2 regions of the Streptomyces sp. NPDC058457 genome follow, and region 1 is predicted to be linked to the other one. Evidence: predicted binding sites of a transcription regulator. Region 1 holds the regulator's gene; the other holds the start of a gene.
The links. Region 1 encodes HrcA, which represses chaperone genes, less so after heat shock. Its sites were predicted from a motif close to TTNGCACTCNGNNNNNCNGAGTGCNAA; they were not measured.

Region 1 (10,420 bases):
GCTGGCGTTTCAGCTCGGCGGTGGCGGTCCGGTCGGTGGTGTAGGCGACCGTCGCCGTGTTCAGATCGCTCGGCTGGCAGGCCACCACACCGCCCACGGCGATCACCACGAGCCCCGTCACGGCCGCCGCCCTGGTGCCGCGCGGCCGACGCCAAATCCGCCTCAATACCCCCATGGAGGGCAGCCTGCCACCGTCCCGCCAGTGACGGAAGGGGGCATACGGCCACTCACGTGTTCGGAGAGGTCCCCCGTGCCGGTGCCCCCTCCACGGGGGTTCCTCAGGTGCGCAGCAGCAACCACTCCTGCAGCTCCACCAGGTTCCCCTCCGGGTCCTTGAGGTGGGCGGCCCGCATGCGTTCCGTCATCGGCGCCGGCCCGTGCACGAGGACCGCCCCCCGCGCGACGATCTGCTCGCAGTAGCCGTCGAGGTCGTCGACGCGCAGCACCACCAGCGAACGGTGCCCGGTCGCCGTGTCCCCCAGCTCGCCCAGTATCGCGGCCATCATCGCCCGGTCCTGCAGGGCGATCCCCGCCGACCCGGCATGCGGGCTGAACTTCTCGTACGGCCCCTCGCTCGCCCCCGACTGCGGCTTCAGCCCGAGCACCTCGGCGTAGAAGCGGTAGGCGGCGGCGAAGTCGCTGACCAGGAGCCGCACTTGGGCGAGTTCCACGGCGTGTCCCCCAGGGTGTGGTGCGGTGGGTTCAGGACCACCGGCCGGCGCGGCCCAGCAGCAGGGCCACGGCCGCCGTTCCGGCGGTCGACGTGCGCATCACGGTAGGCCCCAGGGTGTACGCCTTCGCACCTGCCTCCTCGAACAGCGCCACCTCGTCCCGGGCGACACCGCCTTCGGGCCCGACGACCAGCACGATCTCGCCCTCGCTGGGCAACTGGACCTCCGCGAGCGGCTCGCTGTCATGCCCGAAGTCGGAGTGGAGCACGGCGGCGAGGTCGGCTTTGGCGAGAAGTGCGGCAACCTGCTTGGTCGTCGCCGCGTCCGCGACCTCGGGGAACCGCACCCGGCGGGACTGCTTGCCGGCCTCCCGGGCGGTGGCCCGCCACTTGCCGAGCGCCTTCAGCCCCCGCTCGCCCTTCCACTGGGTGATGCAGCGGGCGGCCTGCCAGGGCACGATCGCGTCGACGCCGACCTCGGTCATGGTCTCCACGGCGACCTCCCCCCGGTCCCCCTTGGGAAGTGCCTGCACCACGGTGATCCGGGGCTGCGGCACGGGCTCCTCGTAGACGCTCTCCAGGTCCATCACCACCAGCCGGTCCTTGCCCTCGGCCGCCCGCACGACGCCCTCCATCCAGCGGCCGCGCCCGTCGGTGAGGATGACGTCCTCGCCGGGCTGCAGCCGCTTCACGGAGACGGCGTGCCGCCCCTCGGGACCGTCCAGGACGACCTCGCCACCGGAGAAGTCGGGCACGATCAGCGGATCGAGCACGAACACAGGAGCAGTCATCGGCTCTCCCCCTCCCCCTTGGTCGACAACGCTGTCGACGCGGCGGCGAGTTCCTCCGCGAGGGTCTCCACCAGCTGTCCGGCGGGCAGCTCGCGGGCCATCCGGTGCCCCTGCCCGGCCCACAGGGCCATGCCCTGCGCGTCTGTGGCCTTGGCCGCGGCCTTGCGCAGCGGGGCGGTGAGGTGGTGGACCTCCGGGTAGGCGGCGGGGGCGTACGGGCCGTGCTCGCGCATGAAGCGGTTGACCAGGCCGCGGGCGGGCCGCCCGGAGAACGCCCGGGTCAGCGCGGTCCGCGTGAACAGCGGGTCGGTGAGGGCCTGCTTGTGCAGGTCGGCGGCGCCGGACTCCGGGGTGGCCAGGAAGGCCGTCCCCAGCTGTGCGACGCTCGCCCCCGCCGCCAGTACGGCCGCGATCTGGCTGCCGCGCATGATGCCGCCCGCGGCGACGACCGGGATCCCCACGGTCTCCCGCACCTGGGCGACCAGGGACAGCAGCCCTATCCCGGACCCGTCGTTCTCCGGCACGTCCCGGTGGGTGCCCTGGTGTCCCCCGGCCTCCACGCCCTGTGCGATCACCGCGTCCGCCCCGGCCCGCTCGACGGCGAGGGCCTCCTCGGCGGTGGTGGCGGTGACCAGCGTGACCATCCCGGCCCGCCGCAGCGAATCCAGCACATCCCGCGTCGGCACACCGAAGTGAAAGGAGACGGCGGCCACCGGGTTGTCGAGCAGCACGGCCAGCTTGGCCTCGTACCCGTCGTCCCGGCCGCTGTCCGGGTCGCCGAGCTCGGTCTCGTACCAGGCGGCCTCACCGGCCAGCTGATGCGCGTAGATCTCCACGGCCCCGGACTCGGCGTACTCCGGCTGCGGCATGAAGAGGTTCACGCCGAAGGGGCGACCGGTCAGCCCTCGCAGTTGCTTGATCTCCTGGTACATCCCGTCGGCGGTCTTGTACCCGGCGGCAAGGAATCCCAGCCCGCCCGCCTCGGACACGGCAGCGGCGAGCTGCGGCACGGAGACCCCGCCTGCCATGGGGGCCTGCACGATCGGAAAAGGGAAGAGATCGGTCAGTGCGGAGGACATGACGGCATGTTGTCACGTCCTCCGAACAAGACCGAATCGGGCCGCCCCTTTGGCACATGCCAGAAATTTCCCCGCCCCACAGACACCGTGACCTGGTGACGCCACCCCTCACCGACCGAGCCGGGTAACAGCCCCGCCCCCCTCATCGACCGAGCCGAAGAGCGGCCTCGCCCCTTCATCGACCGAGCCGAGGAGCGGCCTCGCCTCCTCATCGACCGAACCGAGGGGCGGCCTCACCTCCCCATCGACCGAGCCGGGTGGTGGCCCCGCCTCCTCACCAACCAAGCCGAAGAGCGGCCTCGCCCCTTCATCGACCGAGCCGAGGAGCGGCCTCGCCTCCTCATCGACCGAACCGAGGGGCGGCCTCGCCTCCTCATCGACCGAGTCGGGTGGTGGGTGGGCATGGGTTTCGGGGGTCCAGGGGGCGGAGCCCCCTGGTGGGGTCGAAGGGGCGGAGCCCCTTCACGGTGACCCGTCAACGCCCGTTGAACGCGTCCTTCAGCCGGCTGAACAGCCCTTGCTGACCGGGCTGAAACTGCCCCGTCGGCCGCTCCTCCCCGCGCAGCTTCGCCAGCTCCCTCAGCAACCGCTCCTGCTCAGGATCGAGCTTGGTCGGCGTCGTCACCTCGACGTGGACGATCAGGTCACCCCGCCCGCCGCCACGCAGATGCGTGACACCGCGCCCGTGCAGCGGGATCGACTGCCCGGACTGGGTCCCCGGCCGGATGTCGACCTCCTCCAGCCCGTCCAGCGTCTCCAGCGGCACCTTCGTACCGAGCGACGCCGCCGTCATCGGAATCGTCACCGTGCAGTGCAGATCGTCCCCGCGCCGCTGGAACGTCGAATGCGGCAGCTCGTGGATCTCGACGTACAGGTCACCGGCCGGACCGCCACCCGGTCCCACCTCACCCTCACCGGCGAGCTGGATCCGCGTGCCGTTGTCGACACCGGCCGGGATCTTCACGGTCAGCGTCCGCCGCGACCGCACCCGCCCGTCGCCCGCGCACTCGGGGCACGGCGTCGGCACGACGGTCCCGAAGCCCTGGCACTGCGGGCAGGGCCGCGAGGTCATGACCTGCCCGAGGAAGGACCGCGTCACCTGCGAGACCTCACCACGGCCCCGGCACATGTCACACGTCTGGGCGGAGGTGCCCGGCGCCGCGCCCTCACCGTTACAGGTGTTGCAGACGATCGCCGTGTCGACCTGGATGTCCTTGGTCGTACCGAAGGCCGCCTCGTCGAGCTCGACCTCGATCCGGATCATCGCGTCCTGGCCGCGCCGCGTACGCGACCTCGGCCCGCGCTGCGACGCCGTACCGAAGAACGCGTCCATGATGTCCGAGAAGTTCCCGAACCCACCGGCCCCGAAGCCGCCCGCGCCCGCGCCGCCGCTCTGCGACAGCGGATCCCCGCCGAGGTCGTAGACCTGCTTCTTCTGCGGGTCCGACAGAACCTCGTAAGCGGCGTTGATCTCCTTGAACCGCTCCTGGGTCTTCGGGTCCGGGTTGACGTCCGGGTGCAGCTCGCGTGCGAGCCGACGGAAGGCCTTCTTGATCTCTTCCTGCGACGCGTCGCGGCGCACGCCGAGAACGGCGTAGTAGTCCGTGGCCACTTACGACTCCGCCAGGATCTGTCCGACGTACCGTGCCACCGCTCGTACCGCTCCCATCGTTCCCGGGTAATCCATGCGGGTCGGTCCGACCACGCCGAGCTTGGCGACTGCCTCGCCGCCCGAACCGTAGCCGACCGACACCACTGACGTGGAGTTGAGTCCCTCGTAGGCGTTCTCGTGACCGATGCGTACGGTCATGCCCGAATCCCCGGCCTCGCCAAGGAGCTTGAGCAGCACCACGTGCTCCTCCAATGCCTCCAGGACGGGCCGGATCATGAGGGGAAAGTCATGTCCGAAGCGGGTGAGATTGGCGGTGCCGCCGATCATCAACCGCTCCTCGTTCTCCTCGACGAGCGTCTCCAGCAGGGTGGAGAGCACCGCCGAGACCGCACCGCGGTCCTCGGCCTCGAAGGCTTCCGGCAGATCCTCCACCAGCCGGGGCACGTCCGAGAACCGGCGTCCCGCGACCCGGCTGTTCAGCCGCGCCCGCAGATCCGCCAGAGACGTTTCCCCGAAGGGCGCCGGGCAGTCGACCATACGCTGCTCGACCCGCCCGGTGTCGGTGATCAGCACCAGCATGAGCCGGGCCGGAGCCAGCGACAGCAGTTCCACGTGCCGCACGGTCGACCGCGTCAGCGACGGGTACTGCACGACCGCCACCTGCCGCGTCAGCTGTGCCAGCAGCCGAACGGTCCGCGCCACCACGTCGTCGAGATCGACGGCGCCGTCGAGGAAGTTCTGGATGGCCCGCCGCTCGGGCGCGCTCATCGGTTTGACGCCGGCCAGCTTGTCGACGAACAGCCGGTAGCCCTTGTCGGTGGGAATCCGCCCCGCGCTGGTGTGCGGCTGGGCGATGTACCCCTCGTCCTCCAGAGCGGCCATGTCGTTGCGCACGGTCGCCGGGGAGACCCCCAGGTTGTGCCGTTCGGTCAGCGCCTTCGAACCCACCGGCTCCTCGGTGCCGACGTAGTCCTGGACGATGGCGCGCAATACCTGAAGCCTGCGTTCACTCAGCATCCAGCGCCACACCTCCAGAAAGTCGTCCCCGCGGCCTTTCGGGTCCTTCGGGTCTTTCGTCTGGCACTCTGCGAACGCGAGTGCCAGCATCCCCGGCCCAGTGTACGGCCGTGGGGTACTGACTGGGCAAGGTCGGTCAGGACCCATGGCGTTCTACGGCTAGCGTCGCGGCATGACGGTGACTTGGGAAGAGCTGGGCTGGGAGCGGGTGGCCGAAGGGGTCGGCCGGTGCCGGCTGCCGGGCTGGGACTGCACGGCGGGCCTGGTTCTCGGCGCGGGCACGGCCCTGATGGTGGATGCCGGCTCCAGTCTGGCCGAGGGCGCACGGTTGCGCATGGAGGCGCAGGCGCTGGCCGACCGCCGTGTGACCCATCTCGCGCTCACCCATCCGCACTTCGACCACGTCTTCGGCGCGGCCGCCTTCGCGGGCGCGAACCTGTACGCGGCGGTGGGCACCGAGGCCGTCTTCGCGTACGACCGCGAGGCGCTCCGCCTGGACGCGGTCCGCAACGGCCTCCCCTCCCCCGAGGCCGAGGAGGCGGCCGACGCCCTTCCCCGCCCCCGCCGTCTGGTCTCCGGCGAGTGGACCCTCGACCTCGGCGACGGCCGCCAGGCCCTGCTGGCCAACGTGGGTCCCGGCCACACCGCCCACGACCTCGCCGTCCTGGTCCCCGGCGACCCGGAGGTGGTGTTCTGCGGCGACCTGGTGGAGGAGTCCGGCGATCCCCAGGCCGGTCCCGACGCCGTACCGTCCCGCTGGCCGGCGGCCCTGGACCGCCTCCTGTCGCTCGGCGGCGATCGCGCCCTGTACGTACCCGGTCACGGAGCGGTGGTGGACGCGGCGTTCGTACGGGCACAACGCGACGCCCTGGCGGCCCGTTTCGGCGTGTCGCGGTGACCGTGCCCGGGCTTCTCCTATCGTCATCCGAATGCGCCAGTACTCCGCCGACCTGACCCCGCCGTGGAAGCAGCCGAAGCCGGTGCCCGAGGTGGCTGCCGAACCCGGTCTGGTGGTGGAGGAGCCCGGCACCGGCTTCTGCGGCGCGGTGATCCGCTGCGAGGCGGGCACGGTCACCCTGGAGGACCGCTTCGGCAAACACCGCGTCTTCCCGCTGGAGCCGCGCGGCTTCCTCCTGGAGGGCCGGGTGGTCACCCTCGTACGCCCCACGTCGGCCGCCCCCGTACGTCCTTCCCGCACCGCCTCCGGCTCGGTCGCCGTCCCCGGCGCACGCGCGCGTGTCGCCCGCGCGGGCCGCATCTACGTGGAGGGCCGCCACGACGCGGAGCTGGTCGAGAAGGTCTGGGGCGACGACCTGCGCGTCGAGGGCGTGGTGGTGGAGTACCTGGAGGGCGTCGACGACCTCCCCGCCATCGTGGCCGAATTCGCCCCCGGCCCCGACGCCCGCCTCGGTGTCCTCGTCGACCACCTGCTCCCCGGCACCAAGGAGTGGCGCATCGCCCAGTCGGTCACCAGCGACCACGCCCTGGTCGTCGGCCACCCGTACATCGACATCTGGGAGGCGGTGAAACCGTCGTCCCTGGGCATCGACTCCTGGCCCCGCGTCCCGCACGGCCAGGACTGGAAGACGGGTGTGTGCCGGGCCCTCGGCTGGCCCACGGACAACACGGGCGCGGTATGGCAGGCGATCCTCGCGCGCGTGGGCTCCTACAAGGACCTGGAGCCGGAGCTGCTGGGCCGGGTGGAGGAGCTGATCGACTTCGTCACGGGCAGCGGTGGGGCCTGACCCGGCCTGACCCGGGTACCGGCACGGCTTTCCGGGGCCGGCCCCGGTCCGGTCCACTCCGCGGGGTGATCAGTCCACCAGATCCCTGACCACCGCATCCGCCAGCAACCGCCCCCGCAGCGTCAGCACGGCCCGCCCCTCCGCGTACGGACCGGCCTCCAGCAGGCCCTCCCCCAGTGCCCGCCGCGAGGCCTTCAGCCCCTCCTCCTTCAGCAGCTCCAACGGCACCCCCTCGCGCAGCCGCAGCTCCAGCAGGATCCTCTCCACCCGCCGGTCCTCGTCCGTCAGGACCTCACGCCCGGCCCCCGGCGACCGCCCGGACGCCAGCGCCGCCGCGTACGCCCCCGGGTGCTTCACGTTCCACCACCGCACGCCCCCCACGTGCGAGTGCGCCCCGGGCCCCGCGCCCCACCAGTCGGCGCCCCGCCAGTACAGCTCGTTGTGCAGGCAGCGGCCGGCCTCGGACGTGGCCCAGTTGGACACCTCGTACCAGTCGAAGCCCGCCCCCGCCAGCACCGAGTCGGCGATCAGGTAGCGGTCGGCGTGGACGTCGTCGTCGGTCATCGGGACCTCGCCCCGGCGGATCCGGCGGGCGAGCTGGGTGCCCTCCTCGACGATCAGCGCGTACGCCGACACATGGTCGGGACCGGCCCCGATCGCCGCGTCCAGCGAGGCCCGCCAGTCGTCGTCGGCCTCCCCCGGGGTGCCGTAGATCAGGTCGAGGTTCACGTGCTCGAAGCCGGCCGCGCGGGCCTCCGCGACGCACGCCTCGGGCCGCCCCGGGGTGTGCGTGCGGTCCAGGACGCGCAGCACGTGCTGCCGGGCGCTCTGCATGCCGAAGGAGATCCGGTTGAAGCCGCCCTCCCGCAGGGCCGCCAGATACGCGGGGTCGACGGACTCCGGGTTCGCCTCCGTCGTGACCTCCGCGTCGGCCGCGAGCCCGAACTCGTCACGGATCGCGTGCAGCATCCGTACGAGATCGGCGGCGGCCAGCAGCGTCGGCGTACCGCCGCCCACGAACACCGTGCGCACCTCGCGCGGGTCGTCGCCGAGGATCTTCCGCGCCAGCCTGACCTCGTCGATCAGTGTGTCCGCGTAGTTGTCGCGGGAGGCGAGGACACCGCCGGTGCCGCGCAGCTCGGTCGCCGTGTAGGTGTTGAAGTCGCAGTAGCCGCAGCGGGTCGCGCAGTAGGGGACGTGCAGGTAGAACCCGAGAGGGCGGGCGGCGGCACCGGCGAGCGCGGACGCGGGCAGCGCGCCGTCGTCCGGAACCGGCTCACCGTCGGGAAGTGCGGAAGGCATGTCCTCCATTGTCCCGTACGGCGCCGATTCCTCGGCTACCCACTACCTGGCTGCCCAGCTACCCGGCTACCCGGCTGCCCGGCTGCCCGGCTGCCCGGCCTCTCGCCGGCTACTCGGCCTGGAGGACGAGCAGCGCGAGGTCGTCCTCCGGCTGTCCGCCGCCGAACTCGTGGACGAGCCGTCTGATGCGTTCGGCGATCAGATCGGCACTCAGCCCCGCGCAGCCTGCAAGGGCCCGCGCGAGCCCGTCGCCGTCGTCGAACTGGCGGCTGCCGGAGCGGCGCTCGGTGACCCCGTCGGTCACGCACAGCAGGGTGTCGCCGGGCGCGAGCTCGATGGTCTCGCTGGTGTACGTCTCGTCCTCGACGACCCCGAGCAGGGTCTGCGGGCGGGCGGCGGTGCGGACCTCGCCGTCGGGGCCGAGGAGCAGCGGCAGCGGGTGCCCCGCGGAGGCGAGGGTGCAGCGGATGCCGCCGTCGTCGAGGGGGGTGAGCTCGCCGTAGAGGAGGGAGAGGAAACGGGTCTGCGGGCCGTCGCCCGGCGGCATGGGGCGGCCGCCGGCGGCGACCAGGGCTCGGGCGGCGGCGTCGGCGGCCTCGGTGGCGTCGTCGAGGAGGAGCTGGTTGAGCCGGTCGAGGACGTCGGCGACCCGGTACCCCTCGCGGGCGAGGAGCCGCAGCCAGGGCCGGGCGAGGCCGATGACGACGGCGGCCTCGGGGCCCTTGCCCTGGACGTCGCCGACCGCGAAGCACCAGCGGCCGTCGCCGGCCGGGAAGAGGTCGTAGAAGTCGCCGCTGGGGCCGCCCTTGTCACAGGGCTCGTAGACGAGCGCGCTGCGCACGCCCGGGATCTCCGCGACCGCGCCGGGCAGCAGCCCGCGCTGGAGTACGGCGCTGATGGTGGCCTGGCGGGCGTACTGGCGGGCCGCGCCGATGGCGAGGGCGACCCGGCGGCCGAAGTCCTCCACCAGGCCGGTGATCTCGTCGGGGATGCCGTCCGGGCCGGAGCGTCCGATGACGAGCGTGCCGAGCGGGCGGCCGCCCGCGATCAGCCGGTAGGCGAGCGCCGAGCCGAGGGCGCCCTGCGGGCCGAGCGCCGCGCCGGGCCAGGGATACGGCTCGGGCCCGGACCGTAAGCCGTTCTGCGCGCACGGGGGGTCCTTCTCCAGGGCGCGGCGCAGTTCCTCGATGCGGTTCTCGCTGCCGTGCCAGACCCGGGCCAGCCGCGGGCCGCCCGCGCCGGCCGGGTCGCCCCAGCCGCCCCCGCGCCCGGTCGCCTCGTCCTCCAGCCACACCGCGCACCAGTCGGCGAGCCGCGGCACGATCAGCTGGCCGGTGAGCGCGGCCACCAGGTTCTCGTCGAGCTGCCCGGCGAGCAGGTCGGAGGCCTCGGCGAGGAAGGACAGCGCGCCCCGGTTGAGCCAGTCCCGGTCGCGTTCGGGGCGGTGGGAGCATCCTGCGCTCTCCGTCGCGGCCGCGTGCGCGTGTACGTGCCCGTGCCCGTGCGCGTTTGGGGCTGGGGGTGGCTCGGGGGCGAGGATCTCGGCGACCTTCAGCTGCTGTTCGTCGGGGAGCGTGCCGCCGCGGCCGGTCAGCCGGGCCCACACCGACTTCGCGCCGGTGCGGTACGTCACCCCCCAGGACTCGGCCAGCGAGGCGACCAGACGCAGCCCGCGCCCGAACTCCGGTGTCTCGTACGGCGTCTCGCCCGGGTGGTCGCGGGGCGCCCGGGAGGGATGGTGGTCGGTGACCTCGACGACGAACGCCGTCTCCTCCCGCTGCTCCAACCACCAGTCGACCTCGACGTCCGTGCCCGCGTGCACGACGGCGTTGGTGACGAGTTCGCTGACGACGACCATGGCGTCCTCGGCGACCCGCTGCTGCTCCGGGCAGAGAAGTCCGCAGTCGGTCCACTCGTCGAGGCAGGCGCGCACCAGGGCGCGCGCGGATCCGGGCGCGAGGGGGCTTCCGGGCAGGGTCGCGTGCCCCTGCGCGCGCGGGCCCGCGGTGTCGTGCGCGGGCGCCGCGGTGTCGTGCGCGGGCGCCGCGGTGTCGTGCGCGGGCGCCGCGGTGTCGTGCGCGGGCGCCGCGGTGTCGTGCGCGGGCGCCGCGTCGTGCGCAGGCGCCTCACGGACCCGGGAGACGGTCTCCCGTTGCGTGGGTATGGCCCCCATGTCCAGCTCCCCGAGCAGTTCGGACGAATAC
Region 2 (10,420 bases), on a different contig from region 1:
TCTTCACGGTGTCCTCGGAGAGGAACAGCTCGCGGCCGATCTCGGCGTTGGAGCGGCCATGGCTCATGCCCTCCAGGACCTGGATCTCGCGCGCGGTGAGCGTGGGCGCGGCGCCCATCTCGGCCGAGCGCAGCCGACGCGGGGCCAGCCGCCAGGTCGGGTCGGCGAGGGCCTGTGTCACGGTGGCCCGCAGTTCGGCGCGCGAGGCGTCCTTGTGCAGGTAACCGCGGGCGCCGGCGGCGACGGCCAGGGCCACGCCGTCCAGGTCCTCGGCGACCGTGAGCATGATGATGCGCGCGCCGGGGTCGGCGGACAGCAGCCGGCGCACGGTCTCGACGCCGCCCAGTCCGGGCATGCGCACGTCCATCAGGATCAGGTCGGATCGGTCGGCACCCCAGCGGCGGAGGACTTCCTCGCCGTTGGCCGCCGTCGTCACGCGCTCGACACCGGGCACGGTCGCCACCGCGCGGCGGAGCGCCTCTCGGGCAAGCGGGGAGTCGTCGCAGACGAGGACGGATGTCATGACCGCCCTCCGCAGCTGATGCGCGTCACCTTGAGCCTCCAGGCTGGTACGGAATCGTCACCTGTGCGGTCGAACGTCTCGGACGCCTGCCCGAGCGCTTGTTGCTTCAACCGCCACCGCACTCTCAACGACGGTCACTCGAAAGAGTTACGGGGCTGCATGCCGTCTTCGGCACTCTACGTGAGGGGGCGGACACGGTGCAGACATGGACGTCAGACCCTCAACTTTTCATCACAACCAATGCCCCATTTAGCCCTTTTTCTTCCCGTTTCACGGTGTCTGGGGCTAGATTGCCAATGAGTCATATTTTCATCTCTCTAGACCGGAGATGTACGGTCGTTGGCACCGTATCCGCCCAGAACGGCTACAAGGGGTCACGTAATGGCAGATTTCTCCCGCCTTCCCGGACCGAACGCAGACCTGTGGGACTGGCAGCTCCTGGCTGCCTGCCGTGGGGTCGACAGCTCGCTCTTCTTCCATCCCGAGGGCGAGCGCGGGGCGGCTCGGAGTGCCCGTGAGAACTCGGCCAAGGAGGTCTGCATGAGGTGCCCGGTCCGCGCGGAGTGCGCGGCGCACGCGCTGGCGGTCCGCGAGCCGTACGGCGTGTGGGGCGGCCTGACCGAGGACGAGCGCGAAGAGCTCATGGGGCGGGCGCGCAACAGGCTGGTGTCGGCGTCGACAACCAGCGGCGGCTCCGCCTCCGACACATGAAAGAACGTTTCTGCAATCTGTTGACAATCCGTTGACGATCTGCTGCCGCTAGGGCACGCGCGCGTGCCCGGCGCCTTCACGCGTGCCCGGCATCGCGCGCCCGGCGCCTTCCGTCACGCCCGCCGGGCCGCCCGGCCCAGCTGTTCCAGCGTCGCCGCCACGGCCGGCACCTGTGCCAGGTCGGACAGCGTGAGGGCGACGATCTCCCGCCGTACCGCGGGCTCCAGCACCACCGTGCGCGCACCTCTCGGCCGTACCGACTCGATCGCCAGCCGGGGCAGGACGGCCACTCCCAGTCCCGCGCCGACCAGGCCGACCACGGCCGGGTAGTCGTCGGTGGCGAAGTCGATGCGGGGCGTGAAGCCCGCGCTCTCGCACGCCTGGACGAGCTGTCCCCGGCAGCGCGGGCAGCCCGCGATCCAGGGCTCGTCGGCGAGCTCGCCGAGGGCGACGGACTCCGCGTGGGCGAGCCGGTGCCGTTCGGGCACCAGGCCGACGAGACGGTCGGTCAGCAGCGGCCGCACCACCAGGTCGTCCCACTCCTCGGCGTCCGCCGCGCCCTCGTAGCGGAAGGCGAGCGCGATGTCGCAGTCACCCGCGCGCAGCAGCTCCACGGACTTCGGCGGCTCGGCCTCCTCCAGGGAGACGCGGGTGCCGGGGTGCGCGGCACGCAGGGCGGCGAGGGCCGTCGGGACCAGGGTGGAACTGCCGCTCGGGAAGGAGACCAGGCGCACCCGGCCGGCCCGCAGCCCGGCGATCGCGGCGACCTCCTCCTCGGCGGCGGTGAGCCCGGCGAGGATCCCGGAGGCATGCCGGACCAGGGCCTCGCCGGCCTGGGTCAGGCGCATCTCGCGGCCGTTGCGGACCAGCAGCGGGGTGCCCACGGAGCTCTCCAGGGCCTTCATCTGCTGGCTGACGGCGGGCTGCGTGCAGCCCAGTTCACGCCCCGCCGCCGAGAAGGAACCGGTGGTGGCGACGGCGCGCAGGACGCGGAGATGACGTGCCTCGATCACCCTCCGAGCATAAGGCGGACTTGGGTGGAGTGCCCAATATCGTGTCGCCGCTTTGATAGGGGTCCCGTACCGTCGGAGCATGGAGCTTCTCTCGGTGAACCTCGGCCGTGCGACGCCGTCGCCGCACACGGACCAGGCCGACGGCGTGACGGGTATCGACAAGCGGCCGGTGGACGGGCCGGTGCGGGTGGCGGTACCAGGGCCGAAGGGCGTCGCGGGCAGCGGGCTGGCCGGGGACGCGGTGTGCGACCTGCGCCATCACGGCGGCGACGACCAGGCGGTGTACGCGTTCGCGCGCGAGGACCTCGACGACTGGGAGAAGGAGCTCGGCCGCCCCCTGCCGAACGGCTGTTTCGGTGAGAACCTCACGACAAACGGGCTGAACGTGTCGGATGCGCTGATCGGCGAGCGCTGGCGGATCGGCTCCGAGGTCGTACTGGAGGTCACCTCCGGGCGCATCCCGTGCCGTACTTTTCAGGGCCATCTGGGCGAGCGGGGATGGGTGAAGAGGTTCACGCGGAAGGGTGCCACCGGTGCCTACCTCCGGGTGATCGAACCGGGTGAGATCAGAGCCGGCGACCCGATCGAGATCGTGCTCCGGCCGGAGCACGGGGTGACGGCGGCGATGGAGTTCCGCGCGACCACGACCGAGCGGGAGTTGCTGCCCCGGTTGCTCGCGGCGGGAACGGCGTTGCACCCGGAGGCGCTGGCACAGGCGCGGAAGTACGTGGCGGCGCAGGGCGGCTGAACGGCCGTCACACGCAGCCCGTTCACCGGTGCTTCACCCTTCGGGAGAGCCGGTGCGCACAGCGGACGCCGTCAGTCCCGGTCACTACCCTTGGGCCATGACAACGGCTCTGATTACGGGATCGACGGCGGGGATCGGTGCCGCGTTCGCGCGGCGGCTGGCGGCCGACGGGCACAACCTCGTCCTGGTGGCCCGGGACACCAAGCGGCTGCGCGAGCAGGCGACCGAGCTGCACGACCGGCATGGCATCGAGGCGGAGGTACTCACCGCCGACCTCGCCGAGGACGCCGGCATCGAGTCGGTCGCCGCCCGGCTCGCCGACCGCAGGAACCCGGTCGACCTGCTGGTCAACAACGCCGGCTTCGGCAACAAGGGCCATTTCCTCGACGTGCCGATGGCCGACGAGCTGCGCATGCTCAAGGTGCACTGCGAGGCGGTGCTGCGGCTGACGGCGGCGGCGGCCGACGCGATGCGGGAGCGCGGCCGCGGCGGTGTGGTCAACGTGGCGTCGGTGGCGGCGTTCGTGCCGCGTGGGACGTACGGCGCCTCCAAGGCGTGGGTCGTGCAGTTCACCCAGGGCGCGGCGCGTGATCTCGCGGGCAGCGGGGTCCGGCTGATGGCGCTGGCACCGGGGTTCGTCCGTACGGAGTTCCATCAGCGGGCCGGGATGGGCACGGACAACATCCCGGGCTGGATGTGGCTGGACGCCGACAAGCTGGTCGCGGCGGCGCTGGCCGACCTCGCGCGCGGGAAGACGCTGTCGATCCCGGATCCCCGCTACAAGGTGCTGACGGGCCTGGCGAAGATGGCGCCGCGCGGGCTGGTGGGCGGCATCAGCTCGAAGACAGGCCGCAAGTACGGGCCGCAGTAGGCCGGAGCAGGGGCCCGAGCGGCACCGCGCGCGGCACGGACCGGGCCGGTGAGACGATGGTGGCGTTCGGTCGCACCCGCAGGGGGGCCGGAGGCGGTTTCATGACGTTCGTGCAGCTCATCGAGTGCAGGACCAGGCGGTTCGACGAGATGGACCGGCTGATGGACAGATGGGTCGAGCAGACCAAGGGGAAGCGGACGGCGACGCACACGCTGGTCGGCAAGGACCGCACCGACGCGCAGCACGTCGTGGAGATCGTGGAGTTCCCGTCGTACGAGGAGGCGATGCGGAACTCGCGACTCCCGGAGACCGACAAGGTGTTCCACGAGCTGCTGGCGCTCTGCGAGGGGACGCCGACGTTCACCGATCTGGACGTGGTGCGTGACGAGGGGCTGTACGCGGACACCGCGCGGCGGTTCTTCGAGACGATCGCCGCGCCGGGCCCGCTGGCACCGCTGGACGGTCTGCTCGCCGAGGACTACCACGACCACGATCCGGTCGAGGGCCAGGACACCATCGGCATGGACGCGATGCGGCGCAAGCTGGAGATGTGGCGGCGGGCCTTCGACTTCTCGTTCCTCGTCGAGGACCAGATCGCCCAGGGCGACCGGGTGTGCACCAGGTGGCTCTGGACGGGGGTGCAGCAGGCGGAGTTCATGGGGGTGCCGAACACCGGCCGGCAGGTCACCATGGCCGGGACGACGATCCACCGCTTCGACGCCGGCGGGAAGATGGCCGAGGGCTGGCTGCAGTACGACCGGATGGGCCTGCTGGCGCAGCTTGGAGCGCTGGACGCGCTGGAGAACTAGGCCGACCATCGAAGTACCCGCGAGGGGCGAAGCCCCCGTTCCCGGCGGACGACCGGGAACGGGGGCTTCCTCAGAGACTGCTTCCGCAGAAACCGGTGCCTTGGAGACTGGCGCCTAGTGCGAGTGGCCGTGGGAGTGGCCCGCGGCGGCGGCCTCTTCCTCTTCCTTCTTCTCGACGACCAGGGTCTCGGTCGTCAGGAGCAGGGAGGCGATGGAGGCGGCGTTCTCCAGGGCGGAGCGGGTGACCTTGACCGGGTCGATGACGCCGGCCTTGACCAGGTCGCCGTACTCGCCGGTGGCGGCGTTGTAGCCGTTGCCCTTCTCCAGGTCGGCGACCTTGGAGACGATGACGTAGCCCTCCAGGCCGGCGTTCTCGGCGATCCAGCGCAGCGGCTCGACGGCGGCCTTGCGGACCACGGAGACACCGGTGGCCTCGTCGCCGGTCTTGTCGAGGTTGCCCTCCAGGACCTTCACGGCGTGGACGAGCGCGGAGCCGCCACCGGAGACGATGCCCTCCTCGACCGCGGCGCGGGTCGCGGAGATGGCGTCCTCCAGACGGTGCTTCTTCTCCTTCAGCTCCACCTCGGTGGCGGCGCCGACCTTGATCACGCACACGCCGCCGGCCAGCTTCGCGAGGCGCTCCTGGAGCTTCTCGCGGTCCCAGTCGGAGTCGGTGTTCTCGATCTCGGCCTTGATCTGGGCGACGCGGCCCGTGACGGCGGAGGAGTCGCCGGCGCCGTCGACGACCGTGGTGTCGTCCTTGGTGACGGTGACGCGGCGGGCGGAGCCGAGCACGTCCAGGCCGACCTGGTCGAGCTTGAGGCCGACCTCCTCGGAGACGACCGTGCCGCCGGTGAGGGTCGCCAGGTCCTCCAGCATCGCCTTGCGGCGGTCACCGAAGCCCGGGGCCTTGACCGCGACCGCGTTGAAGGTGCCGCGGATCTTGTTGACGACGAGGGTGGAGAGGGCCTCGCCCTCGACGTCCTCGGCGATGATCAGCAGCGGCCGGGAGGCACCCGCCTGGATGACCTTCTCCAGCAGCGGGAGCAGGTCGGCGATGGAGGAGACCTTGCCCTGGTTGATGAGGATGTAGGGGTCCTCCAGGACGGCCTCCATGCGCTCCTGGTCCGTCACGAAGTACGGCGACAGGTAGCCCTTGTCGAAGGCCATGCCCTCGGTGAAGTCCAGCTCCAGACCGAAGGTGTTGGACTCCTCGACGGTGATGACACCGTCCTTGCCGACCTTGTCCATCGCCTCGGCGATGAGCTCGCCGACCTGCGTGTCCTGGGCGGACAGCGCGGCGACGGCGGCGATGTCGGCCTTGTCCTCGATCGGACGGGCGGAGGAGAGCAGTTCCTCGGAGACGGCGGCGACGGCGGCGTCGATGCCCTTCTTCAGGGCGGCCGGGGAGGCACCCGCGGCGACGTTCTTCAGGCCCTCGCGGACGAGCGCCTGGGCCAGCACGGTGGCGGTGGTCGTACCGTCACCCGCGATGTCGTTGGTCTTGGTCGCCACCTCCTTCACCAGCTGGGCGCCGAGGTTCTCGTACGGGTCGTCGAGCTCGACCTCGCGGGCGATCGTGACACCGTCGTTGGTGATGGTGGGGGCGCCGAACTTCTTGTCGATGACGACGTTGCGGCCCTTGGGGCCGATCGTCACCTTGACCGTGTCGGCAAGCTTGTTGACGCCGCGCTCGAGGGCGCGACGGGCGTCCTCGTCGAACTTCAGGATCTTCGCCATGGGAGCGGTTCAGCCCTCTCGGAAAACGTGGGTGAAACGAACCGCGCCCCCGACGCCCGGCTTCATAAGGTCGCGGGGGCCAGGGGCGCAGCTCAAAGCAGAATGTGCTTCGGGTGAATTACTTCTCGATGATCGCGAGCACGTCGCGAGCCGAGAGGACGAGGTACTCGTCGCCGTTGTACTTCACCTCGGTGCCGCCGTACTTGCTGTACAGCACGACATCGCCGACCTTGACGTCGAGCGGAAGCCGCTCGCCGTTCTCGAAGCGGCCCGGGCCCACGGCGAGGACGGCGCCCTCCTGGGGCTTCTCCTTCGCGGTGTCCGGGATGACCAGGCCAGAGGCGGTGGTCTGCTCGGCGTCGAGCGGCTGGACCACGATGCGGTCCTCAAGCGGCTTGATGGCAACCTTGGAGCTGGTGGTCGTCACGATCCGACCTCCCCCTTCGGAGATCTCACGGGGTTAACTGTCTGAGGTGGCGACCAGGTGGATCCGTCGTCGCGGGTGCCGGATCTGCCCGTCGCGTTGTTGGCACTCTCATCTGCCGAGTGCCAGAGCCGAGACTATGACCGCGATTAGCACTCGGTCAAGCGGAGTGCCAATTGCGGGCGGCGCGCCGCCGGAATCGGACCCCTCGGGGATCACAGATCGACGGCGGCATGCATCTCCCACACCAGGATCTCGGCGGGTCCCGAGGCCGTCACCCGGTGCCCGCCGGTGGCCGTGAAGCGCGCGGCGTCACCCTCGCCGAGCACTCCGACGCCCTCCAGGTCCACCGCACCGCGGGCGACGAACAGGTGCAGATACGGCGCCTCGGGAAGGGTCACCTGCCCATCGGGACGCAGCCGCGCCGCGTACAGCGCGGCGTACCGGTTCCGGATCCGGATGGCGCTCGCGTCCTTGTGCCGGTCCATGCCGGACGCCACCGTGACCAGCCCGCCGGACAGCAGCTCGGCGTCGATCTCCAGCTGTTCGTAGCCCGGGGTGACGCCGGCCTCGTCGGGTACGACCCACATCTGGACGAAGTGCACGGGATCGGCGGGGGGTGCACCGGCGGCCCGGTAGGTGTCGTTCTTCTCCGAGTGCAGGATGCCGGTGCCGGCGCTCATCCGCTGGGCCAGGCCCGGGTAGATCACGCCGGAGTGGCCGCCGGAGTCCTGGTGGACCAGCGAGCCCTGGAGCACCCAGGTGACGATCTCCATGTCCCGGTGCGGGTGGGTGTCGAAGCCCGTGCCCGGCTGCACCAGGTCCTCGTTGTTGACCAGCAGCACCCCGTGGTGCGTGTTGGCCGGGTCCGGCCGGTGCGTGCCGAGGGAGAACGAGTGCTTCGAGTCGAGCCAGGACAGCCGGCTCGCGAGCCGCGCGTCACCGCGCCGCACCTCCACGCCGGGTGCCGGTAGTGCGCTCATGTTGTGCCCCCCTGCTCCGTACGAGGATCCATTGACGTGAATATTCAAGTTAACATGGATCATTCATGCCTGGAATGAGTGGCAGCGCGCGCCGGTATTGACTTGATGATTAAAGCTATATTGGGCTAGAGATAATCCTCGAGACGGCCCACCGTCAGCCCGCTCGCCTGTACCCGGCGCAGCAGCCGGGTGGTGCGCTCCCTGAGGGTCGGGCCGAGGGCCTCGTCGGGGCCCACCAGGATGATGTCGCCGGGGCGGAGCTGCTTGTCCCCGCTCCGGTAGGTGATGCCGTCGGGGGTCATCGCCGCCCGCCAGAGGACCACCGCCGTGACACCGCAGTCGGCAGCGGCGCGGAGGGTGGTGCGGTCGTAGGTGCCGTAGGGCGGCCGGAAGAGGCGGGGGCGGATGCCGAAACGGGACTTCAGCTTCTCCTGCTGGCCGCAGATCTCGGCGCGCTGGCCGGCGTACGGCAGACCGGGCATGGCCGGGTGGTCGAGGGTGTGGTTCTGGACGCTCGCGCCGACCGACTGGAGGCGGGCGAAGTGGCCGTAGCCGGGGCCGACCACGCTGTCCGTGAGGAACATGCTCACCGGCAGGCGCAGCTCGCGGACCATGTCGACGAAGCGGGGGTCCTTCTCGGCGCCGTCGTCGTAGGTGAGGAAGACGACCCGGTCGGACGTGGGGATGTGGTCGACGACCGGCGGCAGGGCGGCGCGGAAGGCCAGCGGGTGCAGCGGCGGGCGGGGCGCCGGGGAGAGGGGCGCGGCCAGGCCCCACCGGCGGTAGGCGGGCACGCCGGCCGGGCCGTGCGGGCGTACCCGGTCGGCCGCCTTCCTGCCGAGCCGTTCGATGGGGTCGACGGACGGGGCGCAGGCCGACAGGAGGAGGGCGACGGCCAGCAGCGCGGCCGTCGCCCTCAGTCGGCTCACAGGTAGTCCTCCAGGCGCGCCACCGCGTAGCCGTCGCGGGTGACCTTGTTCAGAAAGCGGCGCATGTCGTCGACCATGGTGCCGTCCCAGTCGTTCCGGCCCCGGAAGTGCGTGAGGACGATGTCACCTGGGTGCAGTCCGCGGTCCCACTCCCGGTACTCCCAGTGGTCGACGAACACCTCCTCGTCCCAGATCGGCGCGTACTTGATGCCGCAGGCCTTGGCGGCGCGCAGGGTGTCGCCGTTGTAGTTGCCGTAGGGCGGGCGGAAGACCGTCGGCGCCTTGCCGAACTGCTTCTTCATGATCTCCTGCATGCCGCAGATCTCGTGCTTCTGCTCGTCGTAGGTCAGGCCCGGCAGGTAGGGGTGGGTGAGGGTGTGGTTGTTGAGGGTGTGGCCCTCGGCCTGCATCCGGCGGAAGTAGCCGTAGTCGTCCTTGACCAGGTAGTTGCTGAGGAACGCGCTGTAGGGGATCCGCAGCTCGCTCATCATCCGCAGGAAGTCCGGGTCCTTCTCGGCGCCGTCGTCGATGGTGAGGAAGACGACCTTCTTCTTCGTCGGGATCGTGGTGAAGACCGGGGGCAGGTCGTCCTCCTCCTGGCCGTCCACCTCGAAGCCGTCGCGAGCGGTGATCCTCGGCTTGTGCTCCGGCGGGGCCGGGGGCCGCAGCGGGACCGCGTCCAGCCCCCAGCGCCGGGCGGCGGCGACCAGGGCGGCATGGGAGTCGGGAGCGGCACCCCGGTGGGCCTGCTGGCCCGCGGCGGGGCGGACCTCCGCCTCGTCCCCCGGTCCGGCGCAGCCGGAGACGAGGGCGGCAGCGGCCGTGGCGAGGGCGGCAACGGCGAGTACTGCCCTATTTTTGTCATTTTGTACGACTGCTCGCATGGCGTCGGATCCTTCCAGGCACCTTCCCGGAACCCGGGCAGACACCGCGGCCGGAGGCGAACCATCCACCGACTGGCCGACAATGACCCGGTGAACGACCACCTCTCCCCCCTCCTCACCCCCGAGGGCCGCGCCCTCCTCGACGAGGTGCGCGGCACCGCGCCCGCCGACGAGCTCGCCGTGGCCACCCGGCTGCGCCGCGAGCACCCCGCCGAGCTGGTGTCGGCGGCGCTGGCCCAGGCCCGGCTGCGGCAGCGGGCGGCGGCGAAGTTCGGGGAGGCGGACGCGGGCCGCATGTTCTTCACGCCGAACGGGGTCGAGCAGTCGACGCGGGCGAGTGTCGCCACGTACCGGGCGGAGCGGATGAAGGCGCTGGGGGTCACCTCGGTCGCCGACCTGTGCTGCGGGATCGGGGGCGACGCGATCGCGCTCGCGCGGGCGGGGATCCGCGTCCTCGCCGTGGACCGGGATCCGGTGACGGCGGCCACCGCGCGGGCGAACGCCGAGGCGCTCGGGCTCACCGGCCTGATCGAGGTCAGGGAGGCGGACGTCCAGGAGGTGGACACGGCCGGCCACGACGCCGTCTTCGTGGACCCGGCCCGGCGCGGCGGCCGCGGCCGCATCTTCGACCCGGAGGCCTACTCACCACCCCTGTCCTGGGCGGTCGAGACGGCCCACCGGGCGCCGGTCGCGGCGCTGAAGATCGCCCCCGGCATCCCGCACGAGGCGGTCCCGGCGGCCGCCGAGGCGGAGTGGATCTCGGACGCGGGTGACGTGAAGGAGGC

Region 2: groES (co-chaperone GroES) is a predicted target of HrcA. The motif match lies at 6,989-7,015, and genes of this name have one in related genera.

Annotation. Positions count from the first base shown of each region.
Region 1 is NZ_JBHXLU010000002.1:53,035-63,454, reverse strand. It holds gene ACFWPS_RS02185 (hypothetical protein) at 1-175, opposite strand, end outside; gene ACFWPS_RS02180 (VOC family protein) at 279-671, opposite strand; gene ACFWPS_RS02175 (16S rRNA (uracil(1498)-N(3))-methyltransferase) at 703-1,461, opposite strand; gene ACFWPS_RS02170 (nitronate monooxygenase) at 1,458-2,540, opposite strand; gene dnaJ (molecular chaperone DnaJ) at 3,016-4,152, opposite strand; gene hrcA (heat-inducible transcriptional repressor HrcA) at 4,153-5,169, opposite strand; gene ACFWPS_RS02155 (MBL fold metallo-hydrolase) at 5,342-6,067, shown strand; gene ACFWPS_RS02150 (DUF3097 domain-containing protein) at 6,099-6,914, shown strand; gene hemW (radical SAM family heme chaperone HemW) at 6,984-8,216, opposite strand; gene ACFWPS_RS02140 (SpoIIE family protein phosphatase) at 8,326-10,389, opposite strand.
Region 2 is NZ_JBHXLU010000068.1:50,927-61,346, reverse strand. It holds gene ACFWPS_RS38285 (response regulator transcription factor) at 1-523, opposite strand, end outside; gene ACFWPS_RS38280 (WhiB family transcriptional regulator) at 905-1,234, shown strand; gene ACFWPS_RS38275 (LysR family transcriptional regulator) at 1,348-2,247, opposite strand; gene ACFWPS_RS38270 (MOSC domain-containing protein) at 2,327-2,995, shown strand; gene ACFWPS_RS38265 (SDR family NAD(P)-dependent oxidoreductase) at 3,093-3,866, shown strand; gene ACFWPS_RS38260 (ester cyclase) at 3,968-4,675, shown strand; gene groL (chaperonin GroEL) at 4,790-6,415, opposite strand; gene groES (co-chaperone GroES) at 6,534-6,842, opposite strand; gene ACFWPS_RS38245 (pirin family protein) at 7,055-7,822, opposite strand; gene ACFWPS_RS38240 (polysaccharide deacetylase family protein) at 7,948-8,751, opposite strand; gene ACFWPS_RS38235 (polysaccharide deacetylase family protein) at 8,748-9,635, opposite strand; gene ACFWPS_RS38230 (methyltransferase domain-containing protein) at 9,726-10,420, shown strand, end outside.